One region of the Bacillus sp. NEB1478 genome, then DNA from elsewhere that is predicted to be linked to it. Evidence: riboswitches for the same ligand, from Rfam matches in the RefSeq annotation. Region 1 holds a riboswitch; each other region holds the start of a gene.
What was found. Region 1 has a riboswitch for S-adenosylmethionine ahead of mtnK (S-methyl-5-thioribose kinase). Riboswitches for the same ligand answer to the same signal wherever they lie in the genome.
Positions count from the first base shown of each region.

Region 2: linked by a shared signal. The riboswitch ahead of metK (methionine adenosyltransferase) and the one ahead of mtnK (S-methyl-5-thioribose kinase) in region 1 are both predicted to bind S-adenosylmethionine.
Region 3: linked by a shared signal. The riboswitch ahead of RGB74_RS09170 (homocysteine synthase) and the one ahead of mtnK (S-methyl-5-thioribose kinase) in region 1 are both predicted to bind S-adenosylmethionine.
Region 4: linked by a shared signal. The riboswitch ahead of RGB74_RS04345 (methionine ABC transporter ATP-binding protein) and the one ahead of mtnK (S-methyl-5-thioribose kinase) in region 1 are both predicted to bind S-adenosylmethionine.

Region 1 is NZ_CP134049.1:2,441,638-2,449,614, reverse strand. Features, by position in the region: gene RGB74_RS12135 (ABC transporter permease) at 1-807, opposite strand, end outside; gene RGB74_RS12130 (sugar ABC transporter ATP-binding protein) at 788-2,296, opposite strand; gene RGB74_RS12125 (sugar ABC transporter substrate-binding protein) at 2,293-3,420, opposite strand; gene mtnA (S-methyl-5-thioribose-1-phosphate isomerase) at 3,417-4,475, opposite strand; gene mtnK (S-methyl-5-thioribose kinase) at 4,479-5,696, opposite strand; SAM riboswitch class I at 5,780-5,951, opposite strand; gene RGB74_RS12110 (carbon-nitrogen family hydrolase) at 6,065-6,847, opposite strand; gene RGB74_RS12105 (pyridoxal phosphate-dependent aminotransferase) at 6,957-7,977, shown strand, end outside.
Region 2 is NZ_CP134049.1:1,080,132-1,088,108, forward strand. Features, by position in the region: gene pckA (phosphoenolpyruvate carboxykinase (ATP)) at 1-1,579, opposite strand, end outside; SAM riboswitch class I at 1,855-1,982, shown strand; gene metK (methionine adenosyltransferase) at 2,142-3,347, shown strand; gene RGB74_RS05185 (phosphatase PAP2 family protein) at 3,518-4,069, opposite strand; gene RGB74_RS05190 (manganese catalase family protein) at 4,190-4,759, opposite strand; gene RGB74_RS05195 (spore coat protein CotJB) at 4,778-5,005, opposite strand; gene RGB74_RS05200 (spore coat associated protein CotJA) at 5,047-5,268, opposite strand; gene RGB74_RS05205 (VOC family protein) at 5,411-5,782, shown strand; gene RGB74_RS05210 (gamma carbonic anhydrase) at 5,772-6,290, opposite strand; gene RGB74_RS05215 (alpha/beta hydrolase) at 6,802-7,605, shown strand; gene RGB74_RS05220 (tetraprenyl-beta-curcumene synthase family protein) at 7,630-7,977, shown strand, end outside.
Region 3 is NZ_CP134049.1:1,846,213-1,854,189, reverse strand. Features, by position in the region: gene RGB74_RS09175 (sulfite exporter TauE/SafE family protein) at 92-1,006, shown strand; SAM riboswitch class I at 1,050-1,154, shown strand; gene RGB74_RS09170 (homocysteine synthase) at 1,279-2,583, shown strand; gene RGB74_RS09165 (pentapeptide repeat-containing protein) at 2,657-3,307, opposite strand; gene blaOXA (class D beta-lactamase) at 3,492-4,280, opposite strand; gene RGB74_RS09155 (aminotransferase-like domain-containing protein) at 4,423-5,781, shown strand; gene RGB74_RS09150 (sigma-70 family RNA polymerase sigma factor) at 5,905-6,843, shown strand; partial or broken gene RGB74_RS09145 (DUF5662 family protein) at 7,285-7,656, opposite strand; gene RGB74_RS09140 (GNAT family N-acetyltransferase) at 7,747-7,977, opposite strand, start outside.
Region 4 is NZ_CP134049.1:917,298-925,274, forward strand. Features, by position in the region: gene RGB74_RS04320 (toprim domain-containing protein) at 1-308, shown strand, start outside; gene RGB74_RS04325 (thioredoxin family protein) at 488-829, shown strand; gene sigI (RNA polymerase sigma-I factor) at 1,293-2,048, shown strand; gene RGB74_RS04335 (anti-sigma-I factor RsgI family protein) at 2,134-3,297, shown strand; gene RGB74_RS04340 (hypothetical protein) at 3,418-3,762, shown strand; SAM riboswitch class I at 3,840-3,958, shown strand; gene RGB74_RS04345 (methionine ABC transporter ATP-binding protein) at 4,044-5,069, shown strand; gene RGB74_RS04350 (methionine ABC transporter permease) at 5,062-5,730, shown strand; gene RGB74_RS04355 (MetQ/NlpA family ABC transporter substrate-binding protein) at 5,755-6,573, shown strand; gene RGB74_RS04360 (carboxymuconolactone decarboxylase family protein) at 7,118-7,498, shown strand; gene RGB74_RS04365 (YuzK family famiily protein) at 7,727-7,858, shown strand.

The DNA of each region.
Region 1 (7,977 bases):
AGCACCTGCCGAAACTTGGCCGGTTCCGATTCTGGCTGCTAGCAGGATACCAGCAAGCGTCGCGAAAAAGGAGGATAAAAGATAAGCATACATTTTATAACGCTTTACACGAACACCTGAAAGGCGCGCAGCTTCTTCATTTCCGCCAGTAATATATAGAAGTCTTCCAAAACGCGTTTGCTGCAAAATGAAATGAACCACAATAACCGCCACAAGCATAATGATAACAGGGAAGGGAACCGAGAAAATCTCACCTTGTCCTATAAACAGGAATGACGGCAGAAATACACCAGGTGCAGTTCCTCCTTCAGCTAACGGCATATTGTTATAGATGGAAAATCCCTTCGTAAATGTCAGGTGCAGACCATTAATAATGTACATCACCGCAAGTGTGGCAAGAAGATCAGGCAATCGTACTTTCACAACGAAAAATGAATTTAATAATCCTACGAGCAGTCCGATTATGATCGGGATTAAAATGGCAACAATCGTTTCTTGACGGTAAAGAACAAGAGCGGCAGCACTTGTAACCGTAGCAAGACTTGCTGTCGAGCCTACAGACAGATCAAAGCCGCCGACGATGAGTGAAATCGTCACCCCGATCGCAAGCAAGGTGATAATGGAGATGGAGCGTAATATATCTGTGAAGTTATGATAACTCAAAAACTTATCGTTGATGAGACTAAATGTTATCACCGTTAATAAAATAACGAGCAATGTTCCATAACGGTATAAAAAAGGAAATAGTTTATCAGTAAAAGGCAGTTTCGTATTTTTAACTGATTCTTCATGAACGTACTGTGCCATAGTGACCTCCTGTCGCGTAATACATAATTTTATCTGTTGTTGCATCTTCTTTGCTTAGTTCACCGGCTATTTTTCCATCGAACATTATGAGGATCCGATCACAAAATGCAAGGAGTTCACTGATCTCACTCGTAAAATAAAGAATACCTTTGCCTTTTAAAGCAAGATTTTGAATACATTGAAACACATCTTGCTTAGCGCCGACGTCGATTCCTTTTGTTGGCTCATCAAAAATAAAAATCTCACCATCATTTAATAGCCATTTACCGATAGAAGCTTTTTGCTGATTTCCGCCGCTTAGATGATTCAGGCGGGAAGAAGAGGATTGAGTCTTGATTCCAAGCGTTTTTATCCACTTTTCAGCTTCAGTTTTTTCTTTCTTTTTTTGAATGAGCCCGAATTTCGTAAACTGTTTTAAAACAGGGAGAGTCAAGTTTTCTATCACATTAAAGTCTACTAAAATTCCTTCTTTTCTCCGCTCTTCTGGGATAAAAGAAATACCTGCAGAAATTGCTTTTGCAGTACTCGTTAACCTTAATTTTTTGTTATGAACGTAAACAGGATCTATTGAACGGTCGGCTCCAAAGAGCGCTCTAGCGGTCTCAGTCTTGCCTGCACCTACAAGACCTGCTACTCCCACGACCTCTCCTTGTTTTACAGATAATGAAACGCTTTCACCTGTAGAGGGAACTCTGAAATCTTTTACTTCAAAAATGGTGTCTCCATGGTTTCTTGCCTCATCTTTGTTTGAAATTTCTTCTAGGACGTTTCCGAGCATTGCAGATATGATTTCTTCCTTCTGGCATAAATCCGTTTCTTTATGCAGAGAGACGTATCCATCTTTTAAAACAGTCACTTGATTGGAGAGTTCCAGCACTTCCGGTAGCCGGTGAGAAATATAAATAATTCCAACTCCGTCACGCTGTAGCCCGCGCAGAACATCAAATAAACGTTCGGCTTCTCTTAAACTTAATGGAGCAGTCGGTTCGTCAAGAATAATAAAAGACAGGTCACGCGACAGAGCTTTTGCAATTAATATTAATTGTTTTTCCGCTAAAGTACATTGAGAGACGGATATAGCAGGGTCCAGTTTCAGACCGACTCGCTGCAGAAGTGCAGAAGCTTTTTTGTTCCGCTGTCTCCATGAAAAAAAGGAGGGGCCATTAATAATGGCGTTCATCATTATGTTTTCAGCAACGCTTAAAGAAGAGACGAGAGCTGTATCCACTTCCTGTACGACCATTTCAATGCCGGCTTCTTTCGCATCAATAGGAGATTGAAAGTTTTGTTGTATTCCGTCTAAGAATATCGTACCTTCATTTTTTTCATAGTCTCCGGAAAGAATTTTCATAAGCGTACTTTTGCCAGCACCGTTCGCTCCTAGGAGAGCATGGACCTCGCCGCTTTTGACAGTGAAATCCACTCCTTTTAACACGTTCTGATCACCGAATGATTTTGTGATTTTACTTAAATGAAGTTCACTCATCATTTACTCGCCTCTTTTAATGTTTTCATCCAAGTGGACTTCGCTACATCAGATTTGCCCCAGCTCTCTACGTATTTGCCCATCTCGCTCATCGATACTTTTGAAGCGGGAAGTGTCTCTTTTTTAACTAAATGCGGCTGGACACTGTATACTTGCGGCGTTTCTTCACCTGCAACTTTTTGATAAAGAAAACGAACCTGCATCTTTCCGACATCAGCAGGGTCTGTGGCAGCGGTTGCTTTCCAAGGGCTGCCGTCAGCTTGCATCAGCTGAAGATCTTCATCGCTAAGGTCGATGCCATATACTTTTATTTCGTTCCGACCGGCCTGCTGAATAGCTCTTGTCGCTCCTTTGGCAAACTCATCCCATGGAGCAAAAACAGCATCGATATCTCCTTTGTTCGGATATTTTTGTAACAGAGCTTCCATTTGTGATTGAGTGTCTAATGCTGTATTCTGACTTGCATTTCCAAAGCGTGCGATTTCCTTAATATTTGGATAGCGCTTCTTAAATGCTTCATACATCACATTTCTCCGTTCCATTGGCGTAAAGCCACCAACCCAAACATATACAATCTTTCCCTTGCCATTTAAGTCTTGAGCCATTGTACGCAGTGAGTTCCAAGCGAGGCTATAGTCATCCTGATCGATGACAGTTACTCCAGGGATGTTAATATCACTGTCGAAAGCTACAACAGGAATTCCTTTTGCCACTGCTTTTTTAACACTAGGAGCTATGGCATCGGCACGGCCATGATCGATCAAGATTCCATCAACTTGTTGATTGATGGCGGTTTCCACATACGCAGCCATTTTAGATAAATCGTTGTCCGCATTATATACTTGAACGGAACCACCGAACTCTTCTACTTGTTTCTTAACACCGCTCACGTATTGAGAAGAGAAGGTGCCGATTGAAAATTGATTAATAGAAGCAATCTTTAATGGTTTCTGAAGCTGAGATGGAATTTCTTTGGATGATACATCCTTTGATTTGTTTGTGGGTTTCTCTGCGCTAACCGTTCTCGTCTCTGTTTTTTGAGCGACTGCGTCTTGTTCACTCGTGCAGCCAGTAAGAAGAAGAGAGGCAGTCACGATTCCGGCAGACAGTGCTTTCCATGATTTCAATTGGTTTCCTCCTCCTTAAGTTTTGATAGGGACTGAATATAGTTTCCTTCGACGATACCTTTTTCCGTAATGATCGCTGATATGTAATCAGCAGGAGTGACGTCAAATGCCGGATTAAAAACCTTGATTCCTTCTGGTGCAATACGGATACCGTTTAGGTGAGTGACTTCTTCTTCTGGCCGCTCCTCGATCGGGATTTCTTCACCGCTTTTTGTTTCCAAATCTAAAGTGGAGAGGGGGCAGGCGACGTAAAAAGGGATATTAAGCGCTTTAGCTTGTAACGCAAGTCCGAACGTTCCGATTTTATTGGCAGTATCTCCATTAGCGGCAACACGGTCACATCCTACAATTACAGCCTTAATATTCTTCGTTTTCAGCGTATGGGCTGCCATGTTGTCCGTGATCAGAGTCACGTCTATATCATTAGATTGAAGTTCCCAAGCGGTTAACCGGGATCCTTGCAGGACGGGTCGCGTTTCATTTGCATATACACTGAGATTCCATCCTTTTTCCTTTGCAAGATGAAAGGGTGCAAGTGCTGTCCCGTACTTACTTGTTGCGATGGCACCTGCATTGCAAATCGTCATTACTGAATCTCCGTCCTGAAGTAGAGATAGTGCGTATTCACCGATCTTGCGGCATGTATTTTCATCTTCTGTTTGAATATTTTTGGCTTCCTGCTCGATTCGTATTTTTGCGTCCTCGACAGATAGGGCACTTTGAGCGGAAGAAGTAACACGGTCAATCGCCCAGAAAAGGTTAACAGCTGTAGGACGGGAAGAGGCAAGATAATCACGCTGCTTAATCAGTTTTTCTAAAAATAAACTCAAGTTCGTTTCTTTTTCTGCATTACTCCAAAGAGTGAGTCCGAATGCAGCCGCAATTCCAATTGCTGGGGCACCGCGGACTTTTAGTTTTGAAATAGCTTCCCATACATGCTCGATTCTGGTTACGTTTAAGTAAACCGTGTTGTGTGGAAGCTGCTGTTGATCTAATAAAAGGAGGTGGTTGCCTCGATAGCGAACCGAAGCCACCCATTTATCTGTGACTGTCATTCCTTATGCACCTCTGATCCAATCTGTTAGTTGAGTAATCGATGTGAAATTTGATCGTTTCTTAATGAGCTGACTGCCAAGCTCCAGTGCTTTCTTTTTGTAAAACAGTTCTACTTCTTTGTTTTCGATAGAGTCTAAGTCAGCTACATGAGCAAGACCGATCGTCCGTCTGATTATTTCGCATCCTGCAAAACCTATACTGTCCTGGAATGTTTGCCGAATGAAATCTTTTAATACTCCACTCGTTTTTGAAAAGGGACCTTCCGCTTTTTCATGCCATAAATCCGAGAAAGTCTTTTCATACGTATCCCAAGTTTTTTGAATCGTTTCGAGTAAATAATTTTGCAATGCTTCACGGTTAAAAGGTTCTTTTGCATGTGCGTTTTGTGAAAGATAGTTCAGTGCCAAATTTGCCAAAAAATGGCCTAAATCAAATCCGGCAGGTCCGTAGAAAGCAAATTCAGGATCGATAATTTTTGTAGAATCTGCTGTTACAAAAATACTGCCTGTATGAAGATCACCGTGCAGCAGAACTTCAGATCGGGTTAAAAAAGAGTAGCGTAATTGTGATACGTTTCTTAAAAGTTCATTATCATTCCATAGCTTTTTGACATTGGTAGAAAGTTCATTAGGAAAATCGTTCGTGTCATGGTCGAAGAAAGGATCTGTAAACACGAGATCTTCTGTGATCTTACAAAGCTCGGGGTTGATAAATTTAGCAACTTGTTCTTTTTTCTTAAAAGGATGAAGATAAAAATCACTGGAATAAAATGCTGTGTTTGCTGTAAACGTTCCGATATCTTCAGCTAGCTGCGAATAGGTGTTTCCTTCAATCAATGCTTTTCTTAATATCGTATGGTCGGACAAATCCTCCATTACAGTCACTGCTAGAGTTCTATCTGTGTGATACACCTGAGGAACAAGATGGGGAACCGATTCACCTTTTGCCCGTAAAGCGTCACTTTCTATTCGTGCTCTGTCCAATGTAAGAGGCCAGCTTTCTCCTACAACCTTTGCATAAGGCAATGCCTGTTTTACGATCAATGATTTTTTTGTGGAAGGATGTTTAATATGAAACACGAGATTTAAGTTTCCATCGCCAATTTCATTTACTACTAATTCGTTTTCGTGTTCAGGTAGAAAATAATTTAAATCACGAATGACTTCTATCACGTTTAATTCAGTTAACGGTTCGTATGATCGCTCCAATTGGATACTCATTTCCGTTTCCCCCTTATATATTGAAATATAAAAAGCCCCTTTTCTATATAAGAAAAGAGGCTCGGAAAGGTATAGTCCCGTGCCTCTTATCTTAGCAAAACAAAAATGTTCTGCTGGAATTAGCACCGTGCCATACGCTTTAATTCATTCATTCAGCGGCTCCCCCTAAATTGCGGGCGCCCCATTTCACAATGGAATTACGGTCGGTTGCTGGGTTTCATCGGGCCATATCCCTCCACCTGCTCTTGATAAGAGACCTGTTATTCAATTAAAAGTACAAGGCGAAATAATATTCGCACAATTCATAATCGTTATACTACATCGATAATAAAAGGTTGTCAACCACATTTTTGGGAAAAGATTACGAATTAATACAAATCCACACGACGGTCATTTAATGCTGGAACCTTTGTGCGAACTTCATCAACGAGCGTTGATGAAAGGTCTGCAACTAAAATTTCTTCCTCTGTTTTTGAAGCTTCCGCAACGATCTCACCCCATGGATCTATAATCATCGACTGCCCGGCAAAGGTATTATTCGGATCACTTCCTATACGGTTGCAAGCAATGACATAACATTGGTTTTCAATGGCTCGCGCGATGAGCAAAGCCCGCCAATGAATCTCTCTCTGGATCGGCCATTGTGCAGGAACGAAAAGTACTTTTGCCCCATTTAAAAAAGGTTTGCGAATCCATTCAGGAAAGCGGATATCGTAGCAGATAACCCCTGCCGAAAGAATGCCATCCACCTTGAATAAACCAGTTGCATCTCCTGCTGAAATGTATTTTTCTTCATCCATCAGTGTAATGAGGTGGGCTTTTGAATAAGTTCCAATATGCTCTCCATTTCGGTTAAAGCTCATCATTGTATTGTAAACGGATTGCTCGTTTCTCATGGCAACAGAGCCGCCAATTATGTTGACCGCAAACTCTTTTGCAAGAGAGCTTAATAACTTCTTGGCTTTTTCGCCGTTATCATCGCTGATTACATCTAATCTGGTTAAATCATAACCGGTATCCCATAGCTCAGGAAGAACAATTGTATCTGGCTTATAAAGGTGTACTGTCTCACGTATCTTTTTTTCAATATGTTCATAGTTTAATTGCGGTTTGCCAAATTGAACATCCACTTGTATGCATGCAATTTTCATTGAATAACAACCCTCCATGGTAAAAAAAAGTCTTTACAGAATTTCCTTAAGCGTATAACATAACTCATTAGAATTTCAAGAACATTCAAATTAGACTGGAAGTGATTCTGTGAAACGTTTTGAACAGGCAGAGGTTTTGGGAAAGCTGCCGGAACAATTTTTTGCTAAGCTCGTAAAAAAAGTAACGGATTATGTGGATCAAGGTTATGATGTTATCAATCTTGGACAAGGTAATCCAGATCTGCCTACACCAAATCATATTGTTGACGCACTAAAAGAAGGGGCAGATCATTCGGGTTATCACAAGTATTCCCCTTTTCGCGGCTACCCGTTTTTAAAGCAGGCCGCTGTTGATTTTTATAAACGGGAATATGATGTTGATCTCGACCCTGATAAAGAAGTAGCTGTTCTTTTTGGAGGCAAAGTCGGACTTGTTGAACTTTCTCAATGCTATTTGAACGCTGATGAAGTTGCACTTGTTCCTGACCCAGGCTACCCGGATTACTGGTCAGGCATTGCAATGGCAGGAGCAAGAATGGAAACGATGCCACTCAAAAAAGAAAATGAATTTCTTCCTGACTATAAGAGCTTGGATGAAAGCGTGCTGAATGAAGCGAAACTCATGTTTTTAAACTATCCGAACAACCCGACTGCAGGTGTTGCTACAAAAGAATTTTTTGATGAAACTGTGAAGATCGCTAAAGACCACGATATTTTAGTTTGCCACGATTTTGCGTATGGTGCGATCGGATATGACGGGCAAAAGCCAGTAAGTTTCCTTCAGGCTGATGGTGCAAAGGATGTAGGAATCGAAATATATACATTATCTAAAACATACAATATGGCTGGGTGGCGTGTTGGTTTCGCGGTCGGAAATGAACAAGTCATTGAGTCAATCAATCTATTACAAGATCATTTTTACGTTAGTCTTTTTGGCGCTGTTCAGCATGCAGCGGCAGTTGCTTTAAATGGACCACAAGACTGCGTGGATGAACTCGTCCAAACTTACGAAAGGCGACGAAATGCATTTATCGGGCGGTTAAAAGAACACGGATGGAGTGTCCAGGCGCCAAAAGGATCCTTTTTCTGCTGGCTCCCAGTTCCTGATGGATTCACTTCAGAAACATTCG
Region 2 (7,977 bases), 1.4 Mb from region 1:
AAAGTGGACCAGCGTTCATAATTTCAGGCGAGACAGCTTTAAATTTTTCAAAGTTTGCTTTGAACTTTGCTGCTAATTCTTTTGCTTTTACGTCGTATTGATCTTGGTTTTCCCATGTTTTCTTCGGTTGAAGAACTTGATCGGGTACACCAGGACAATGAGTTGGGATGTGCAGTCCGAATACCGGATCTACAACAGTTTCAACAGATGTAAGTTCACCTTCAAGCGCAGCTTGCACCATTGCACGCGTATAGCCAAGGTTCATACGCTTTCCGACACCGTATTCCCCGCCAGACCATCCAGTGTTGACAAGGTATACTTGAACGTTGTGCTGGTCGATTTTCTTACCAAGCATTTCTGCATAAACCGTTGCTGGCAGCGGCAAGAATGGAGCTCCAAAACATGTTGAGAAAGTAGCTTGCGGTGAAGTAACTCCTCTTTCTGTTCCTGCAAGTTTACTTGTGTATCCAGAAAGGAAATGATACATCGCTTGTTCTTTCGTTAACTTACTGATTGGAGGCAATACGCCAAACGCATCAGCTGTTAAGAATACAATCGTATTTGGATGTCCAGCTACACTTGGCTGGATAACATTTGGAATTGCGTCTACAGGGTATGCAGCACGTGTGTTTTCAGTTAAAGTTGAATCTTTATAGTCGGCGATTCGCGAATTCTCATCAATCATCACATTCTCTAAAACGCTTCCAAATCGGATTGCATTCCAGATTTGCGGCTCTTTTTCATATGAAAGATCGATTGTTTTTGCATAACATCCGCCTTCGATATTGAAAACACCAGTATTCGCCCATCCATGCTCATCATCACCAATTAGTCTGCGGTTAGGATCTGCCGATAATGTTGTTTTCCCAGTTCCTGAAAGACCAAAGAATAATGCCACATCGCCTTCATTTCCAACGTTTGCAGAACAATGCATGGATAGAATTCCTCTCTCAGGAAGCAAGAAGTTCATAACAGAGAAGATGGACTTTTTGATTTCGCCAGCATATTCTGTTCCACCGATTAATACGATGCGTTTTTCAAATGATATAATAATAAACGTTTCAGAGTTCGTTCCATCTTCTGCAGGATTAGCTAGAAATCCAGGTGCTGAAACCACTGTGAATTCTGATTCGTGTCCAGCTAATTCGCTTTCGTTAGGACGTACGAACATCTGATGTGCAAATAAGTTATGCCATGCGTATTCATTAACTACTTGAATAGGAAGACGGTATTCTTTGTCTGCACCTGCGAATCCTTTAAATGAAAATAACTCTTCTTTGCTGCCTAAGTATTGAAGTACTTTTTTATACAATTTATCGAAATTTTCGGGTGAGAAAGGCTTATTTACTTTTCCCCAATCAATTAGATCTTTCACGGAGGCGTCTTCAACGATAAATTTGTCTTCTGGTGACCGTCCTGTATATTTACCAGTAGTTGCTCGAAGCGCACCTGTAGATGTAAGAATGCCTTCATTACGGTTTAACGATTTTTCAACTAGTACCGGGACAGGTAAATTCTGGTGAGTCGTTTGACGAGTCACAAGTTCATTTAAAGTTGTCGTAAATTCCAATGTATTCATATCAGACAGTACCATCCTTTATTCTAGAGTGATATATTCGAAAATTAGTATAACACATTAACTTAAATAATGTATACTATTTTATGAAAGCGTTCCAAAAAAGTTCTTCATACTCATAATTAATTGTGAAAAATGTACGAATCATCATAATATTGAATGCGGTTCCAATTGTTTAATTTTTCACTTCTTTCTATATAATATGGAATATACAGTTTTAAAGCCAGTTTCTATTGACAGGTTAAGATCATTACGCTATCATATTTCGAGAACGGCTACTCTTATTCTGAGTAGGTGGAGGGACAGGCCCTATGAAACCCAGCAACCGACATTTCGGTGGATGATCATCATCCTTAAGAATGAAAAGGTGCTAACCTGCAAGGTGTAATACCTTGGAAAATAAGAGGTTGAAGGCATATGTATTTAAACCTTTTCCTCGTGATTGAATTCGTCAAACAGGGAAGGGCTTTTTTTATGCCATTTTACAGGCGAAGAACATAAAATATGCAAATAGATAAGAATAAAGTACCGTATCATTGAAAGTAGATAAAGGGAGGATATTCAATTGTCCAAAAAAGTAAGTCGTCGTTTATTTACATCTGAATCCGTAACAGAAGGGCATCCAGATAAAATTTGTGACCAAATTTCAGATGCCATCTTAGATGAAATCCTAGCAAATGATCCAAATGCTCGTGTAGCTTGTGAAACTTCAGTTACAACAGGTCTAGTGCTTGTTGCTGGTGAAATCACAACTTCAACATATGTTGACATTCCGAAAGTCGTACGTGAAACGATTAAAGAAATCGGTTATGATCGTGCGAAATACGGCTTTGACTCTGAAACATGTGCAGTTCTAACGTCTATCGATGAGCAATCTGCTGATATCGCTATGGGTGTAGACCAAGCACTTGAAGCACGCGAAGGTTCAATGACAGATGCTGAGATCGAAGCAATTGGTGCTGGTGACCAAGGGTTAATGTTCGGCTTTGCTTGTAACGAGACTGAAGAGCTTATGCCTCTTCCAATCTCATTAGCGCACAAGCTTTCTCGCCGTTTAACTGAAGTACGTAAGAGTGAAGAAATTCCTTACTTACGTCCTGATGGTAAAACACAAGTAACGGTTGAATACGATGAAAACGACAAACCGGTTCGTATTGATACAATCGTTATTTCAACTCAGCACCATCCTGAAAACACACTGGAAGAAATCCAAAAAGATGTTAAAGAAAAAGTTATTTTACCAGTAGTTCCAGCTGAATTAATTGATGAGAACACGAAGTATTTCATCAATCCGACTGGCCGTTTCGTAATCGGCGGACCACAAGGTGATGCTGGTCTTACAGGACGTAAAATCATCGTTGATACTTACGGAGGCTACGCTCGTCACGGTGGCGGTGCATTCTCTGGTAAGGATGCTACAAAAGTTGACCGCTCTGCTGCTTATGCTGCACGTTACGTTGCAAAAAACATCGTAGCTTCAGGTCTGGCAGACAAAGTTGAAGTTCAGCTTGCTTATGCAATCGGTGTTGCACAACCTGTATCGATCGCTGTTAACACTTTTGAAACAGGTAAAGTATCTGAAGAAGTTCTTGTTGAGCTTGTTCGTAACAACTTTGACCTTCGTCCAGCAGGAATCATTAAAATGCTTGATCTTCGCCGTCCAATCTACAAGCAAACAGCTGCTTACGGTCACTTCGGACGTACTGACATCGCGCTTCCTTGGGAGCAAACTGATAAAGCAGAAGAACTTAAAAATCAAGCGAATATCTAATAATACAAAAAGCAGACCTCAAACTGAGTGTCTGCTTTTTTAGTTTATTTTGACCAAATGTGGATTTATTGGCACTTAATGTGGAATTAATCAAAATTACGTGGAAATATTCGGATTAACAGTGGAATTATTAAATTTCAATCCTTCATTAAAAGCGGATAATCCATTTTTTAATTAAAATAAGGCAGTATAACTTCATTTACTAAGAAAAAGGAAAGAAAACTTGAACTTATCCCTAAAATCATACCTGCAATGACATCAGTAGGATAATGCAATCCCAAATACATACGGGATATTGCTACTAATAGAGCTCCAACTAATAAAAACACGCCGATAAAAGGGTCTAATACGATTAAAGGCGTCACTATAGAGAAGATGGCAGTAGTGTGACCTGAAGGAAACGAGTGATCTTTTAATGGATTATCTCCAGTGATTGTATCTGGGAGCGATAAGTAAGGCCGTTTGCGCGGATATATTTTTTTGACGATCGATACAGGTATGTGACTGAGGATTAATGAAAGTAAACAAACGAATCCCCAAGATTTTAATGGATCAGGAAGAACGATTAAAAGAAAAAGAGTAGTCGAAATGGTAAAAGCCGCACCGCCTAGATGTGTCCATACATGAAAAAATCGGTCTAACGAGTAGTTGTGTGATCTACCATTTATTTGACGGAAAATTGTGCATTCTTTTTCATAAAGCCAACCCATAACTTTTATCATACTAAAAATCCCTCCTATTCATTGTAGCTACTATAATCATAGTTGCTAAATGTTAGGAGGAGATTAATGGATTGTAAATATTTATAAAAAATTGAAATACTGCCTTCATAGTAACTTCCTTTAAAAGAAAATTTTTCGGTCTCTTTCTTCTTTTAAAATTTCTACCGCTTCCCTAAAACGCTGAGAGTGAATAATTTCCCTTTCTCTTAAAAAACGGAGTGAATCATTTAAATCAGTATCATCTGACAGGTTGATAATCCATTGATAGGTTGCACGTGCCTTTTCTTCAGCAGCTATGTCTTCATACAAATCAGCGATTGGATCTCCTTTTGCTGCTATGTAACTCGCAGTAAACGGAACACCTGCTGCATTATGATAAAAAATAGCGCTATCGTGATTGGCGTAATGGGCATCAATTCCGGCATTCTTTAACTGTTCCGGAGTAGCATCCTTTGTCAGCTTATAAATCATTGTAGCTATCATCTCAAGATGTGCAAATTCTTCTGTACCAATATCCGTCAGCAGTCCGATTACTTTGTCGGGAATGGAGTACCTTTGATTTAAGTATCTTAACGCTGCCGCCAATTCTCCATCAGCACCTCCATATTGTTCAATTAAATATTTGGCAAGTGTAGGATTGCATGTAGATACTTTTACTGGATACTGAAGCTTTTTTTCGTAGATCCACATCTATGAATACCTCCTATTTTATATCTGCCAAGGCCATGGTCCGCTGTTCCAGTTCCAAGGCATTCCAGAATAGCTGTTTCCGTATTGCTGAAGTGGACCATATTTGGATTCGATTGCTCGTTTTATCTTTTTTCTTTGCTGGGCATATTGGTTAAATTGTTGTACTGCATTTGAATCTTGAGGATGTGTGTCTAAATACAAGGTTAGTTCTACAAGAACGAAGTCAACCGCTTGAAGTTCTTCCATCCACTGATAAAACTCTTCAGGCAATGTTTGCTGCAAAGTTATTACCTCCTTCTTGCATAAGGATTTTCGTAATAATCATAAAATGCAGGCCAGAGAGTGCCTTTCTTTAAAGCTTCTTTTGGAGAAAACTGCGGCAGGTCATAAGGTTGGAATCCCATATATAAATTAGGAGGAGTTGAGTAAAATTTTTCTCCAATCGGTGGGCAAGGATCGAAAGGGCTGTGGTATGGGACGTATGATTTTGTGCTAGAATTCCGATTCATCAAAATAAAACCACCTTTCAAAAGAGTCTCTAAACCATTCTATTCCTAATGAACAGGTTATCATGACTTAATCATCTCAATTTCTTATTGACTATGGTAAAATAATGGGCAAATCATTCTAAAAAAATGAGGTGAACGACTTATGTATGAAGGGATCCATCATGTCTCCGTTTTAGTGACAAATTTGAAGGAATCTTTATATTTTTACGAGGGTATTTTAGGATTTAAACAAAATAAAAAACGCCCTCAGTTTGATTTTCCGGGCGTTTGGTATGATATTGGGAATACTCAATTGCATTTGATTCAATATCCTGATGGGAAAGCTCGAAGGAACACAACTCAAATTGATAGCAGGGACGGGCATTTTGCTGTCCGAGTAAAAGATATGGAGAAATTATTGCAAATTCTTGACCATCATAAAATTCCTTACCTCAATAAAGAAATAAACAAGACAGATTGGCATCAAGTTTATGTAAGTGACCCTGACGGTAATCTAATTGAATTCAACGCTTAGGTTGAAGAGACTTATAGTATTGCCCTTTTTCGTAATATTCACGGCGAATACGATCCATATCTTTAATATCATCATCATTTAATTCACGAACTACTTTTGCTGGTCTTCCGAATGCTAATGTGTTTGGCGGGATGACTTTTCCAGGAGGAACAAGACTGCCAGCCCCTATAAAAGCACCTTTGCCGATTTGTGCACCATCAAGTACTAAAGAACCCATTCCGATCAGTGCGTTCTCTTCAATCGTACAGCTGTGAAGGATGACACTATGACCAATTGTTACACCATCTTTAATATGAAGGGTCCTGTTAGGGCTTTGATGTAAAACAGAATTATCTTGCACGTTAACATACTTTCCTATGATTGTTGGGGAAACATCTCCCCGAATCGATGTGTTGAACCAAATCGAGGAGCACTCACCGATTTGAACATCACCGGTTATCGTTACATAATCTGCAATAAAAGCAGTTTCAGAAATTTTCGGTTTTTTATCTTGATAAGGATAAATCATAGTTTCACTTCCTGTTATCTTTTAGTTAACTATAGTGTAGCAAATTATTCCGTTTTTTTTATATGGAAATTTAAATGCTCTTTTCTAAAAGATTGTTGCTATTAAATCTTTTTTAATGTCTTCTTTGAATAGTTGGTTGTAGTGTAAGGTGGGAGACTCCTCGAAAATAAAATTCAATTTTCTTCGTGCGATGTCTTGCTGCCGGAGCTTTCCTTGTCCTGCCGGGACAGGCGGGCAGTCCGAAAAGCGGAAGCGGTTTGGTCAGCCCCGACAAGCAAAAGGGAAAGGGGCTAAGAAGGCGCTTTTTGCCTTAAGGACCATTAACCTTTTGACCTCGAGGGGCTAACCGCTGTAGCTAGACAGGTGAGACACTTAAAAGTGAAACGTTACGAATGTGGCTCACCGCCTGCCCCGCGGAAAGCGAGCACCTGGAACGGAAATCAACCAATTGCAAGGGTCAATGGCAACAACGTTTACGAAAATAGCTATTTTTAAAAAAGAGGGTGATTATATGTGGAAATGGACAACAAGCCAGGAAGCCATAGGAACAGTAGTGGTTGTCCACGGCGCAAATGAACATCATGGAAGATATGATTGGGTTATCAATCAATTTAATGCAGCAGGTTTTCATTGTGTCTCTGGCGATCTCCCTGGGCAAGGAACAACAACAAGACGCAGAGGGCACATTGATGCGTTCGATGAATACATTTTCGCGATTGAAAACTGGGTAGCTGAAGCTCATAAGTTTGGTCTGCCCGTATACATTCTCGGTCATAGCATGGGCGGTTTGGCCGTAATAAGAACATTAATAGAAAAGAAACTCTCCATAAAAGCTTTAATTTTGTCTTCACCATGTCTCGGGTTGTCACATCATACTTCGAAAGGGAAAGAAGTTCTTTCCTTGTTATTAAATAAATTGGCCCCAGGAGTTCGTCTTGCTACCGGTTTACCTGAAGGAAGTGCAACTCGTAATGAAGAGATTCGGGTACGTGATAAAGAAGATAAACTTATTGTGAAAAAGGTATCAGTGAGATGGTACAGAGAGCTAACAGCCTCAATGAAGTATGTGTTTGATCACTATAAAAGCTTTCCGAACATCCCGGTGCTGCTTTTACAAGCTGGCGATGACTTAATTGTGGATAAAGAATCGGTAAAACAATGGTTTAACGGTGTAAACCTTGAAGAAAAATGGTATAAAGAATTTCCTTCCCTATACCATGAAGTGCTTAATGAGCCAGAACGCGATCAAGTTTTTGATTATGTAAAAAGATTTTTGTTATTGCATAGTGAAATCAATAAAGGAAAAGGTAAGTAAAGAACGTTACAAAGGAGCCCTGACATGAATAAAGTTCCGGTCCACCCTTGGGGATTAATGTATTCCGTATATAAAAATGTTTTTCCGACAGTTGGGCAGCTGCTCAACGACTGGCGTGATAAAGCGAAATTAATCCCCAATCCTGAATTGAGACAGCAAGCACTTAACAGTATCTCTGATAAAATGTTTCACTGTGAAGGCGGATCCATCTTAACTTTACTGGCAGGATCTCACCAAAAAAAGGCGATTGAATTTGTGGTTGCTTATCAGACGATAAGTGATTATTTGGATAACCTTTGCGACCGCAGCACGTCGCTTAATGAAAAAGATTTTAGAGCCCTTCATGAAAGTATGTTCCATGCTCTATCACCG
Region 3 (7,977 bases), 600 kb from region 1:
ATAATTAAAATTAAAACCAAATGCTGATCGGAAAACCGAAGGCTCTTAACGAAACCGTTGAGAGCCTTTTTTGTTTTTCAAGGAGGAGATCATGAAAAAGTTAATAGTTTTAGCGCTTATCGGACTTATTGCACAATTAATTGATGGAGCCTTAGGAATGGCTTATGGCGTTACATCCACCACATTGTTATTAGTGTTCGGGATTGCTCCTGCGGCAGCATCAGCTTCCGTTCACTTAGCAGAAGTAGTCACAACTGCTGCATCGGGTGTATCCCATATTAAATTCGGAAACGTTGACCGTCAAATCGTTTATCGACTCATTATACCGGGTTCAATAGGTGCCTTTCTCGGTGCATGCTTCTTAAGCAGCATACCTGGTGAATTAATTAAACCCTACATTTCCATATTTCTAATCACATTAGGGGTTTATATTCTTTACCGATTTCTTTTTAAACAAAATAAGAAACAAAATCAGCCAGAAAACAAACCCTTCACAAAAAAACAATTGGTACCGCTAGGACTTCTTGCAGGATTTTTAGATGCGACAGGTGGAGGCGGCTGGGGTCCTGTAACAACCCCGGTCCTGATGACAAAAGATGGAATGACAACGCGAAAAGTGATCGGTTCTGTAGACACGAGTGAATTTGCAGTAGCGGTTTCAGCCTCAATCGGGTTTTTCATCTCATTAGGCTGGGCTCAAGTGCAATGGATTTGGGTTGTGTCACTTATGATCGGAGGATTAATTGCTGCTCCAATTGCAGCATGGCTTGTTAGAATCATTCCCTCACACATACTAGGTGTATTTGTTGGAGGGTTCATTATTTTAACAAACTTAAAAGTACTGCTGAATACATTCCATGTCTCACCTGAGTCTTCCTATACGCTATATACTGTTCTAATTGTAAGTTGGATAGGCGGGATCTTCCTATCAATCAAAAAAGGCAAGGAAGAAACAAGGGCTCAAAACAAAAAAACAAATTTTTTAAAAAATTCTGTTGACTATTGAGTATGAGGTATGTAAGATGATATTTAAATCAATTTTCATATTTTTCTTATCCAGAGAGGCGGAGGGACTGACCCTATGAAGCCCAGCAACCAGCAGACATGCATGGTGCTAATTTCAGCAGAACTACTTTTGTTCTGAAAGATGAGAGCCCGATTCTTATGTATTACGGACCTCTTCTTTTGGAAGAGGTCCTTTTTGTTGGCTCTAAGTAATTTGAAAATTGAAATCATGTCATTTCATGATAAAAACAAATGGAGAAGGAGAGATTTGGTATGAGCGAGAAAAGAGAGTATGGTTTCGAGACGATTTCATTACATGAGGGGCAAAAAGTAGATCCATCAACAAATTCGAGGGCAGTGCCGATCTATCAAACAGCATCTTATCAGTTTGATAATACAGAACATGCTGCTAATCTATTTGGATTAAAAGAATTTGGTAATATTTATACACGCCTTATGAACCCCACACAAGACGCATTTGAGCAAACCATCGCAAAATTAGAAGGCGGTATTGGAGCACTTGCAGTTTCTTCAGGTCAGGCAGCCATTACGTATTCAATCTTAAATATTGCGGGTTCTGGTGATGAGATTGTTTCCTCCACTTCCTTATACGGAGGAACTTATAATCTTTTTGCGATTACTCTTCCTAAGCTTGGGGTTCAAACAAAATTTGCTGATATCGATAATATTCAATCTTTCCGAGATGCGATTACTGACAAAACAAAAGCAGTCTACATTGAAACGATTGGTAACCCTAAAATTGATGTAGCTGATATCCAAGCTATTGCTGATATTGCACACGAAGCAGGACTTCCCCTTATCGTAGATAACACATTTGCAACCCCGTATTTGTGCCGACCTATTGAACATGGTGCTGACGTCGTTGTTCATTCAGCAACAAAATTCATAGGGGGTCACGGAACATCCATTGGCGGTGTTATTATAGATTCTGGTAAGTTTGACTGGAATAATGAAAAATTCCCGGGCTTAACAGAACCAGATCCTAGTTATCAAGGAATCGTATATACAGAGGCGTTTGGTCCGCTCGCTTATATTCTGAAAGCTCGCGTTCAGCTTCTGCGAGATCTCGGTTCGGCGATTTCCCCATTTAACTCATTCTTGTTTATTCAAGGGTTAGAAACATTATCACTTCGCATGGAAAGACATGTTGAAAATACGTTAAAAGTAGCGAAATTCCTAAAAGATCATCCTTCTGTTGACTGGGTAAACTATCCGGGTCTTGAAGACAGCCCCTACCATGATCTCTCTAATAAATATTTGCCGAAAGGAGCGGGTGCTATTCTCACATTCGGTGTAAAAGGCGGGGTTGAAGAAGGAAGAAAACTGATTGAAAGTGTCAGTATCTTCTCACACCTTGCTAATGTTGGAGATTCAAAATCATTAATCATCCATCCTGCTAGTACTACACATCAGCAGTTAACCGAAGAAGAACAGCGAAAATCAGGTGTTGTCCCTGAATTAATCAGACTTTCAATCGGCATAGAAACGGTCGATGATCTAATTTACGATCTCGAAAACGCATTAAAAGTAATTCAACCTTCACCAAGTGGTGTGTAACAATAAAAAATAGAAAAGCTGGCTCGTCAACATTTCGAGTCAGCTTTTTTGTTTGCACAGGACTAATCACTTCTTAATCGTGCTTCACTTCTAATCCAAACACTTCAATTAAAGTAATTGCCTGTTCAGGTGAAATGATAGCGCCTCTCAGATCATCTTCCTTTACATGTATAAATGTAAATTGACATTGGCTAAGATCTACATTTCTTAATGATGTGTCAGAGAACTGTACTTCTTGAATGGCTGAAGCTCCAAATTGTACATTGTCGAATGTTGCCTCAATAAAATTAGCTTCTTTTAGCAAACAATCATCAAATCGAACATCTCCAAGATCTGTCAAATTAAACAAGGAATACGGGGCCGGACAGTCAATAAATTGAACATCTCGCATAATCGCTTCATCAAAATCCACACCAACCAGTTTGCACTCTCTAAACTCGACACGGTTAAATCGTGCACCCTTTAATTTCACATTTGATAGATCACATTTTTCAAAGATGACATCAAGCCATGTTGAAAAGGGCAATTGTCCCTCTCCAAAGTTAACACCTTTTATGTGAACTTCACTGAAACGAACGTTCTTGGCATTCATAGTACCATTTGTTGATTCAAGCTTTCCCATTTCGTACGAAGACCCATCCATAACCTTATCAATCTCAAGTATATCTAAATGAAAAGGGAGATCTGGTTTGTTAATCGCTCTTATTTTGTTTTTCAATTTCATGCCCCTCTCCACCTTGAATTTTTTAAAATCGAATTTAGATACACGGTAATACCTTTTGTTAAATATAGTTTTCGTTTAATAATATAAATACACCTTATGAGAACTTGTTCGACATCATTTATATTATTCCTCCAAAATAAACAACCACTAAAAGAGTTATTGTTTATTCGTTTGATTCACATCTTTATTTTATAACATGTTGTTTTTTTAACGTCTCAATGGCAATATTTTTAGCTTCAGTTCCGCTTCCATCAATATTTACCGCAAAGACCCATGTTTCTTTTTTCGTCTCAACAAATCCGATATACCATCCAAGCCCGAAATCGGACAATCTTGTTCCGGTTTTCCCGTGCAGGACATAGCTATCCTTATCATCCTGAATCATCATTCTCTTCACTGTTTTTTGATGTTTTTCTTCAAATGGCAGCTTTTCCTTTACAAGCCTTTCCATAAATCTCATTTGTTCAACAGCAGAAATCTTAAGCGAACTGTCCAGCCAGAATGCATCAATACCTCCGGATATATCTTTATTGCCATATTCTATTTTATTTACGTAATCTTGCATGTTTGTTTCTCCGATGTCCCTTGCCATATCTTGATAAAACCAAATGGCGGACTCTCTCATCGCAGAGGCTAATGAATGATCGCGGTTCCATGTTTCAAAATCTCTTACCACTCCATCCCATCTCTTCACTTCATATTCATCTCTAACAGCATTTGTTTGCAGACCGATTAATGCATTCGGTACTTTATACGTAGATTCCGGCGTAAGTCTTTCTTTACTTCTATTTGCGTTATATACGTATGTCTTGTTATTTTTAAGATTTTTCAGTACCATTGTGCCTTCTTTACCTTTAAAAAGCCCTTCAATCTCTAAATCCTTTGTTTGCTGCTTGGCGTCTGATACACCTGTCCCAGAAAAAATCAAAACAAACGTAAATAATAGTAGTGCTGCTATTCTTAAAATCTTCATCTTTCATCCTCCTTTTTTAATAGGAATATCTCATTATGCAATACTCGCTTTTGTTACCTTATACTATAAGCAGCATCATAAATTACTTAAAGCTTCGTTTTTCAGGTCTGTACCCATACAGAAATAAAGGAGCGAACAAAATATGCTTACGAAATATGAAGAAATCAAAAAGGAAATCGAAAGAAGATTTGAGGATGGACGAATATTACCCGGCGGGAAACTCCCCTCTGTCCGAGTAATGTCAAAAGAACTTAGGTGCAGCATCAATTCAATTATTAAAGCTTATGCAGAGCTAGAAAAAGAACACAGAATATACACTGTTCCAAAGAGCGGTTATTTTCATGTTGGAACTTCATCCAAAGTTAATGGACTCCTATCTGATCTTATTGATTTTTCATCTGCTGGACCTGACAGCAGCAAAATGCCGTACCGTGATTATCAGCATTGTATGAATCAGGCTATCGAGCTTTATAAAGAAAAAATGTTTCAATATTCTGAGCCTCTGGGTTTAACCACATTACGCCATCAGCTTTCCAAACAGCTGCAAGACCTTCAAGTTTTTGCTCCTCCAGGAAGAATTGCTGTTGTAACAGGCTCTCAACAAGCTCTAGATCTCCTTGCCTCTCTTCCTTTTCCAAACGGGAAAGAAGAAATTTGTGTTGAACAGCCCACCCATTTTAGTTTTATTGATTCTATTTTGTCTAAAAGATTAAAATATATTGGCGTAGAAGTGACAGATCGAGGAATCGACCTAGCTCTTTTGGAAGAGATATTCAGAAACAGAGACATCAAATTCTTTTACACGGTCTCGAGATTCCAGAACCCGACCGGCTACAGTTATTCTAATGACGAGAAAAAGAGAATAGTAGAATTAGCACAAAAGTATAACGTGTATATTATTGAGGATGATTATATGGGGGATTTAGATACAAGAAGAAAGGCAGATCCGATGTTTGCATACGATCCTTCTGGCAGGGTTATCTATACGAAAAGCTTCTCCAAAGTCCTTCTTCCGGGATTAAGGCTTGGAACTGCTGTTTTGCCGGATTCGATGGTCGAAAGCTTCACAAAGGCAAAATTTGCAGCTGATGTCCACACACCCGTTTTAACACAGGGCGCATTGGAAATCTATTTAGAAAGCGGAATGTACTATACTCATATTCAAAAGTTAAGAAAACAATACAAAAAGAAAGGAACTATTTTAAAACAAGCCTATCTGGATCACTTGGCTAAAGGTACATCCTTTTCAGGAGGAGAATCCGGTTTCTATTCAACTATCAAACTGCCAGAAAGAATGAAAGCTGCACATCTTGCCTGCCATCTAAAGAAAAATAATGTTCTTGTTCAAGATGCTACGAATATGTATCTCCCTCCGTATCGAACGGAAAATAGAATTCGGCTCAGTGTGTCACAGGTAGAAGATTATCAAATCAGCATAGGTGTTAAGAAAATCGGTGAAGGCATACAGGAACTCTTAGCGAAAAAAATTAGTTTTATATAAATACAAGTAAACTTGAGAACTTATTTGCGTGATTAAAATGATAGTTAAATTATTTGATAAAGACCGTATAATTTTTCTATATCCAAACGTCTTTTTAGTGTAAGAACATTAGGAGGTATATATATGGAACAAACGAGTTATTTGAACAAAGATTTAGTGAGTGACACTCGAAAACTAAGGAATGAATTTGAAGAAATCGTATCAGTTTATTCAACCGACCTGTGGAATTATTGCAAATATGTTACTGGTTCCCCTTGGGATGGTGAAGATCTTTATCAAGAAACAATGATAAAGTCTTTCGGTCTGCTTCCCCACCGCTGGAGTGATATTACCGACAAAAAGAGCTACCTATTCAGAGTTGCAACAAATACTTGGCTGGATCATTGCAGAAAGCTCAAACGTGAAGTAGGAACTTTAGATGAAGTACCCGAAGCAAATGCTGATTTTTCAGACCAACTATTAATAGAAGAAATACTTACATCTTTAGAAGCAAATCTGACACCTAAGCAAACAGCTGCATTTCTACTATTAGATATTTTCCAATTCAGTGCAGAAGAAGTAGCGGGAATAGTACAAAGCACTCCAGGGGGTGTTTATTCATCTGTACAAAGAGCAAGAAGAAAAATTGCTTCATTGGATTTTTCAAAATCCAAAACGAAAGCAACAACAAAAAGCCATAACACAACCATCCAAGCATACTTAGAAGCTTTTAATAATGGAGACTTAAAACGTATGTTAGATTTATTTAGTGAACAAGCACAAAATGAAGCTTTCTTTGGTTTCCAGGAATTCTCTAAAGAAGAGATGCGGAATGGTTCATTAAGATTTGGTTTGCCAGGCTACACAGCTCAAGAAATGATACTCTGGGGTAAACCAGTGATCATTGTGTTAACTACTGGTGACAGCGGCCCTGAAATACATGACATACAAATGCAAGAAGTTGAAAATGGAAAAATCGTTAACCATAAAAGCTATTTTTTCAGAAAAGAATTCATTCTAGCCGCTGCTGAAGAGCTTGGAATAAAGGCACAGTTAGTAAAACCACCTGTATATTGGGACTGAGTTTGGCAGAAGACGACTCAAAAGATTAATGAAACTCTTTGAGTCGTTTTTTTATGTTGTTTTTACTCTTTTGAAGCTATTAATTTTATTTAATTCCACGGTAAAGTCCAAATATCCACGTTATTTTCGATAATTCCGCGATAACGACCAATTTATCCACGTTATTTCCATTAATTCCACGGTACGTGAAATTACCCGATATCCAACATAAAAATGACCCGTAATAATCTCTATTGGATCATAATGAATCTTAAGATTTCTACTTCTCTTTTAATAAATTAAGTGGTATACTAATTCAGCGATGAGCTAATTTGCATAAGACGAGTTTGACACGCCTTTTGGCAAAGCACTATGTGGAGTGCTGTCTCTCGCCGCAATACGCACAAAAAGACGTCCTTCAAGGCGTCTTTTTTCTTTGTTTAACATTTATAAAAATCATTTTTATATCAGCAATTTATTTGTTTCTTTGAGACGAATTTCATTTGTTTTCATCATGATTATTTCCAATTCTTTTTTTGTATCAGGGTGCAGCACTATCCTATCTGAGGGATTAAAGTTAGATTCTTTTACTTTTCTTCCCCATTCCCTTGAAAACGATCGCCAATCACATACCATTTCAATAAGATATTTTCTAGGCATTGGCAACGCTTGTTTAGAAACCGGATCAACAACCCAATATTCCCAATGATGTTTATTCTTATGTTGATGGTGTAGCCAAGCATATTTCAATTTCATTTCATCATCTATCGTTAGTTGTTTATCAGAGAAAAATTTTTTAGTATACGGAAAGAATTCTTTTGGCGAAAACTTCGATAAATCATGAGTAGTTTATGGTCAAGGATGTATAGAAAATTTCTCAACCAAGCATTAAACACAAACATCACCCCTGACTGATAAAATTAATTATAATTTCTTTTTAGCTAATTCTTCATATTCGGATTTTGTAACAGAATAATATAGATTTGTTACTTCTTTTCCATTTAGACGATCGAGCTTCACCTTTTTTTCAAATTGATAGTTGAACCCGCATTTTTCATTTACTCTTTTAGAGTTGTGATTGAAGTCATAATGACCACACCAGATGATATCTAAATCCAGTTTTCCAAATCCATATTTAAGTAAACTTTTTACCGC
Region 4 (7,977 bases), 1.5 Mb from region 1:
AATCTGACAAAGATAAGATCGCTACGATTTTAGATGAACCCGTAGAGATTATTTGTACAAATGGAACATTAGGTCTTAGCAAACTAGAGGAACTTGCAATAGCTATAGAAGATAGAGATGTTTACATCTTAGTGGATGCTGATGATGCTGGTCTTAAATTAAGAAAGCTGCTTCAACGCGAGCTGCCGAATGCTGAGCATTTATATATTCATAAAATGTACAGAGAAGTAGCAAAAACCCCACTGGTGTATTTAGCAAAGGTATTAGTCGGTGCTCATTTTAATATTCATAAAAATTGTTTAGGATAATCAAAAACAGCCTCTTTTCCCCCTTTGTAATCATCAGTTTTTCCTGGTGAGCGGGTAAAGGAGGTTTTTGACTTTTTACATAGAAACCATTGTCAAAGCTTTTTTTAAGCGGAAATTCATGATTTCATGATATCCTAATAGCACAAAATCTCATTACAAATAGTATGGAGTTTATGAATATGAATGAAATCACACGAAATAACTGGAATTCAACAATAGAATTATCTCGTAAGGAACCCTTTTTTCTCTATCTAGAAACTCCGTTATGCGGTACATGCAAAGTAGGGAAAAGAATGTTTGAGGTAGCATTGGCAACGATTGAAGGCCAATCTGACAGCAGTGACTCTATTCAATCAGGGGTATGTAATATTAACAGCATGCCTGAGCTCGCTGAAAAATATGGAATTACAAGCGTACCTTGTCTGCTGGTACTATCAAGGGGAATTGTGATAAAACGTATTTATGCACTTCAATCCGCTGGAGATTTATATAAAACGATGACTGAAATCATTAGAAAGTAAATTTTTTATTAAAAAAAATGTGGTTTAAGCCCCATAATGAGTAAACAACATTCTAGTTCTAATGAAAAGTCCTTTTTTCGGGGGTTTTTCTCAAAACAAAATATGGTAATTAAATGTCGCTGACACACTTCTATGTAATAAAAAGGAGTGTGTTTTTTATGTCGGATAATGGCGTACAAGCCTTATTAGAATAGGTTTTTTGGTAAATAAAGAAGAATTATCTGTTATTTTTGCAAATTCAGTAATTTAACAAGAAAGTCACAAATGTTACGGTGGCTGTAATATTGTTATAGAACTGTATCCTACAAATGTCAAAAGTCATGGTATAAATGATTAGGAGAGCTTGATTGATGTTTGCTCCCAGTGTAAATGTGGTAAATAAGAATGATTTGTTTAAAACAAAAAAATAACTGATTTTAAAAATAACCGGTAAGCAATTTATTAACAGAGGTGATTGATAATCATGACATCATTAAATTTAAACGCTGTATTTCCTTTAGCAAAGAATAAACTAACAAGCATAGAAGACAAGGTATTAACGATCCAGCAACGAGAAGATGAAAAATTAAGAAACGAACTTATAGATGACTATCAACCATTTATTAAAAAAGTAACTTCAAAAGTGTGCAGTCAATATATAGATCGAACAATGGACGAGTTTAGTGTAGGTCTTTTTGCCTTTAATGAAGCAATCGATCAGTATCAAGAAGGGCAAGGAAGCCGTTTTCTATCGTTTGCCGATATGGTAATCAGACGCCGTGTAATCGATTATATCCGTAAAGAAGTTCGTCAAAACCGATTGATTTTTCTTCAGCCTGATGAAGAAGACGAAGAAGGCCGTTTAGAAGAGAGCTATGCTGAACAAAAAGCAGCTATGGATCATTTTGAAGATCAGCTCCAAGTAGAGAATCGTGTATATGAAATTGAAGAATACCAAAAGATGTTAAAAACGTTTGGCTTAAACTTTAAAGTATTAAGCAAACACTGTCCTAAACACGTTGATGCACGCGAAAACGCTAAAGAAATCGCACGTCTACTGGCAGAAAATGAAGAACTTGCCGCATTCTTGAAAGAAAAGAAACAATTACCGATAAAAGATTTATTAAATATGGTATCCTGTAGTCGAAAAACGATAGAGAGAAATCGAAAGTATATAATAGCAGTATCATTAATATACTTGGGCGATTTCCAAGCGCTGAAATCTTACATTCAGCCTTAAGGTGAAGTAATATAATTGTGAGGTAAGAGAAGCATTCTCTTACCTGCAATTTCCTACTGATCCTGCTACGTGCGGGGGGATATCATTGAAAAGCGGCATTGTTATAGAAATAAACAATAAAAAAGCAACTTTGCTTATGAAGGATGGTACGTTTGTTACGGTGAAAATACCTAAAGGAAAACGTCCTCTCGTAGGGAAGGAATACCAGACTTCTTATTTTTCTTTCAAAAAGAGAAGTCTTTTTGCGTTGCCTTCACTATCTTTATCTGTAGCCGTCTTAGTGGCTTTTGTTTTTTTATCTGGCATTATTCCCATTGGCAGCCAGTCTGCTGCAGCAGCTTACGTAAGCTTTGATATCAATCCTAGCTTAGAGGTTGGTGTGAATGACGAAATGAAGGTTGTTGAACTTTCCGCTTTTAATAAAGAAGCTAAACAATTAATAAAAAAGCATCACTTGTCGATTGATGAACATCCTTCATTCCAAGTGTTTGCCAACCAGCTTATAAACGCTTATGAAGCGGAAGGATATATGAAGTCAGATCATTCAATGCTGATTACAACCGTTTCAAGTGAAAAAGGAAACGGTAAAACGGAAGCAGAGCTCGATCAAGCGGTTAATTCAATAGTGAAACAAGCTGTCATTAAGTACCCCGTGGCAATAACGGTAACGGAGACAAACCGTGATACACGTAAAAAGGCTGCGCAGCTTGGTGTATCCTCAGGTAAACTGACTGCTTTTCAAAAAGCCAATAAACAACAGGTGCCTATCCAAGAAAAGATTATTAAAGAAGCTAACATTCAAGATCTTCAAAAGAAAGCAGCTGTTTCGTCTAAAGACATAAAGGTGATTCCACATCCTAAGCAGATGCATACACCTGATCCTGATAAATCGAACAATCATACAGATCGACCTGCACAACAACGGAATCATGAATCTAAAGAATACATTGTAAAACCGAACAAACATAATAAACTGCATACAGAGTCAAAGAACCGTAATAATAATAGTCCTGTCCGTGAAAAAAATTACGGAAAGCCAGATTACAAAAACAATAACAGAAGTCAAAATAGCAATGAATCAAACAATAAACATCAAGAAAATCGAAAGCAAAATTATTCTGAACAAATTAAAACGAACCCTGATTCCCATCATAATGGCAGGAACGGGAACGGAAGAAGCAATGAGCAAAGCAAAAATAGCAACGGTCATAATGGCAGCGAAACAGGGAAAAGCAGACATAATCACTAAAAATGGTTAAACCTGTCGTAATTCCAAAAACGATTCTTTAGAGCTGTCGAAAGCTTTATAAAGGTATACCATCATTCCTCACGAACAAGAAAAAGTAACAATCAATTCGGGGGGATCTTTATGTTGGATGTACACTTTTTTGAAGAACAGATTGCCAGAAGTCCATATCTGCTTTTGTATAACATTCCGGTTAAGCCGAACTTCGAAATGTATGATGATACAACGCTTAAGATAGGTTACAAAGAAGGCAACAGCAACCGAATTGTCATTTTTAAAGGAAATCCAAACTATCTGATTTTGATGTTAGAAGGAAAGATGAAACTGACTACCCTCTTGCGGCAAGAAATGGTCGAGTTTCAAGGGACGTTAAGACAGCGGCTTAAATGGGAAGCGATTTTTTATCTAAGTTCTCACTGGGAACAAATATCTAGTGGGCTAATGTTCAAAAATGCGAAAAAAGTTTGACACCTATCGACAACGATGTTATTATTCTTCACATCGACTTTAAAATGTTTCGCTTTAACTTAATAACGCAACGCTTTAACTTATCACGAGTGGTGGAGGGACTGGCCCTATGAAACCCGGCAACCGCTAGTTGGCTTATTGTCAGCTAGAAAGGTGCCAATTCCTGCAGGACATTATTTGTCTTGGGAGATGAGGAGAATGCGCATATATTATGCCTTTCTGCTCATATTGAAGCAGAAGGCATTTTTTTATTTTTTATTTAGGAAATGAGGTTAGGTATTTTGATTAACTTACGATCAGTCCGTAAAGTCTTTCAAACCAAAGATGGTGAAGTAAAGGCTGTTGATACGGTAGATTTAACAATAAATCAAGGAGAAATATACGGGATTATCGGATATAGCGGTGCTGGAAAGAGTACGCTGATCCGCATACTGAACATGCTGGAAAGACCAACGAGCGGTTCAGTTTCAATCGGTGGAAAAAACATGTCTGAGCTTTCTTCAAAACAGTTAAGAGAAGCCAGGCAAGAAATCAGCATGATCTTTCAGCACTTTAACTTGCTTTGGTCAAGAACGGTTCGGGAAAATATCGCTTTTCCTTTAGAAATTGCAGGTGTAAAAAAGGCTGAGATTAACAAACGAGTAGAGGAACTCATTAATCTTGTCGGTTTAGAAGGCAGAGGCGGATCTTATCCCTCCCAGCTTAGCGGCGGTCAAAAGCAGCGTGTTGGTATAGCAAGAGCTCTGGCGAATCAGCCAAAAGTATTATTGTGCGATGAAGCAACTTCCGCACTTGACCCGAAAACGACGGACAGCATCCTCGATCTCTTAGTAGAGATCAATAAAAAACTTGGTTTAACAATTGTACTGATTACACATGAAATGCATGTTATCCGAAAAATATGTCACCGCGTAGCCGTAATGGAAACCGGTAAAGTTGTTGAAGAAGGAGATGTATTGAGCGTATTTAAAAACCCTGCTCAAAACATTACCAAAGACTTTGTTAAACAAGTGACAGAACCTGAAGAAACTGTTGATACAATTAAACAATTTATTGATGGATTCCCTGAAGGCAAGATCATTCAGCTCACTTTTGTCGGAGGTCGTACTGGGCAGCCGCTCATTACAGAATTGATTCGAAATTATGAGGTAGATGTTAATATCCTTCAAGGGAAAATTTCGCAGACACAAAATGGTCCGTATGGGACGCTGTTTATTCAAATTAAAGGCAGTGACTCTGCCCTAGAAAAAGCGATGAAATTTTTGGACAGTGTGCAGGTTGAGGTTGAGGTGATTCATAATGCTTAGTATTTGGTTCCCGAATGTTCAATGGGATGCAGTCATTCAGGCGACAAATGAAACATTATACATGTCGGCAATATCAGTAATCGTTACATTTATCTTAGGTCTTGCCCTGGGATTAGCTTTGTTTTTAACATCGCCAGGAAACTTATGGGAAAACAAATTTTTAAATGGATTGATCGCCGTTGTTGTCAACGTGTTCCGTTCGATTCCATTTATTATCTTGATCATACTTCTTATTCCGTTTACCCGCTTTCTAGTAGGAACAATGCTAGGAGCAGAAGCAGCTTTACCTGCTTTGATTATAGGAGCGGCACCATTTTATGCACGAATGGTAGAAATCGCTTTGAGGGAGATTAATAAAGGGGTAATTGAAGCAGCAAGATCAATGGGTGCAACAAATGCCCAAATCATATTTAAAGTGCTTATTCCTGAAAGTTTGCCGGCACTAATCTCTGGAATCACCGTTACAGCGATTGCTCTTGTAAGCTACACGGCAATGGCAGGTGTCGTAGGAGCAGGGGGGCTAGGTAACCTTGCTTATATGGAAGGCTATCAAAGAGATAACGCTGACGTAACACTAGTTTCCACCGCGCTAATCTTAGTGATCGTATTTATTATCCAATGGATAGGAGATCGAATTACGACTGCTTTAGATAAAAGATAACACCACAACAAGGAGGAAAATTATATGAAAAAAATCTTAACAGTATTACTTCTCGCTGTAGTTGCAGCTGCTCTTGCTGCCTGCGGCAACAAAACAGAAGGCGGTATCAGCGACAAAAAAATTATTGTAGGAGCTTCAAATGTTCCTCACGCAGAAATTCTTGAAGAAGCGAAGCCGCTATTAAAGAAAAAAGGTATCGAACTTGAAATTAAAACATTTCAGGATTATGTACTTCCAAACAAATCTTTAAACGAAAAAGAAATTGGAGCTAACTACTTCCAGCACGTTCCTTATATGGAATCTCAAATGAAAGACCATGGCTATAAGTTCGTAAATGCAGGCGGTATTCACATTGAGCCAATCGGTGTTTATTCTAAAAAATACAAATCTCTAAAAGATCTGCCGCAAGGTGCTACAATTATTATGTCTAACTCAGTAGCTGACCATGGCCGTATGCTTGCTATATTAGAAAAAGAAGGCTTAATTAAAGTTAAAAAAGGTGCAGGTTATGAAGCACAAATAAAAGATATTGAAGAAAATCCTAAGAATATTAAGTTCAAAGCTGATGTTGATGCCGGGATGCTGCCAAAGGCTTATAAAAATGGCGAAGGCGACGCTGTCATGATCAACACAAACTATGCAATCGATGCAGGATTAAATCCACAAAAAGATGCCATTGCAATTGAAGGCAATGATTCACCATTTGTTAATATTATCGCTGTTCGTAAAGGTGACGAAGACAAAAAAGCAGTGAAAGAATTAGTAAACGTATTGCATTCTAAAGAAATTCAAGACTTCATTAAGAAGAAATATAAAGGTGCAGTCGTACCAGTAAATAAATAAAGAGTGAAAAAGGGTGGCTCAACTGAGTCATCCTTTTTTCTTTATTAAAGGCTCTTTTCGTATTCATTGGTGCTTTTGAAAGTAGTTGATATCCGTTACAGGATGCTCGCTTTCCGCGGGGCAGACGGTGAGCCACATTCGTACGTTTCACGTATAAGTGTCTCACCTGTCTAGCTGCAGCGGTTAGCCCCTCGAGGTCAAAAGTGTAATGGTCCTGAAGGCAAAAAGCGCCTTCTTAGCCCCTTTCCCTTTTGCTTGTCGGGGCTGATCAAACCGCTTTCGCTTTTCGGACTGCCCGCCTGTCCCGCAGGACTAGGAAGGCTTCGGCAGCATAAACATCCCACGAAGAAAATGTGACTTTCATTTTCGAGGAGTCTCACACCTTACACTCCAATCAACCTGACATTGGAGTCAAATTACAAAAATGCCTCAGAATCAACAATCTTTTAGAAAAGAGCCTTATTAAAAGACTTTTTTTACATATCAGCTTCGTTAAAAACTCATACTAATTTTGTTTACTATTTAAGTGACAGGAGTGTTAAAAATGAAACAAGAAGAACAGCCGATGAAAGGTTCGAATTCAACCCAGCATCATTTAATCCGCTACAAAGAGGGATTAGGGAAATATAACGAACATATGCCTGAGCTTACACATGCATACAGCGAATTTACGAAACATTGTTTTAAAGAAGGTGAAATATCCGAGAAGAATAAACAGCTTATTGCACTTGGAATCAGTATTTATTCACAAGATGAGTATTGCATCATTTATCATACTAAAGGGTGTCTCGACCAAGGCTGCACTGAAAACGAAATATTAGAAGCTGTTGGCGTTTCAGCAGCATTTGGCGGCGGTGCTGCAATGAGTCAAGGTGTAACACTTGTTCAAGAATGCATCCAGGAACTCAATAAACCAAGACATTAATTTAAATGGGGTTATGCAAAGAAATCGAGAGGATATGGCAGGAATTCTAAGGATGTTTCTGATGTGTCTACTGTGCATTACGAGAGAACTCCATACACTAGTGTACCGTGTGATATGCAAGTTGGGTATTGTGATTATCCTTGTTATGATAAAACCAATTAATCATGAAAGGATTGATTTATTATCCACCCCATAAAAACAAAACATACTACTGAAATGGAAAAAGCAATGCATCAATCACATGGTTGCGGTTATGCAGAGTATGACAGGGATTTGGAAAAACGCTTAGATGTTGAAAAAGAACGTGAAAAAGAGTACAAAAAAGGTTTAGAAATCGCAGCAAATGCGGCGAACCACTAAAAGCCTTCAGTCATTCAAATATAATAAATAAACGATAAGCTGACTCAATTATGGTATTAACCATGGATGAGCCAGCTTTTGTATTTTTTTAGATCCATTTCGTTATTTATTGACATAAA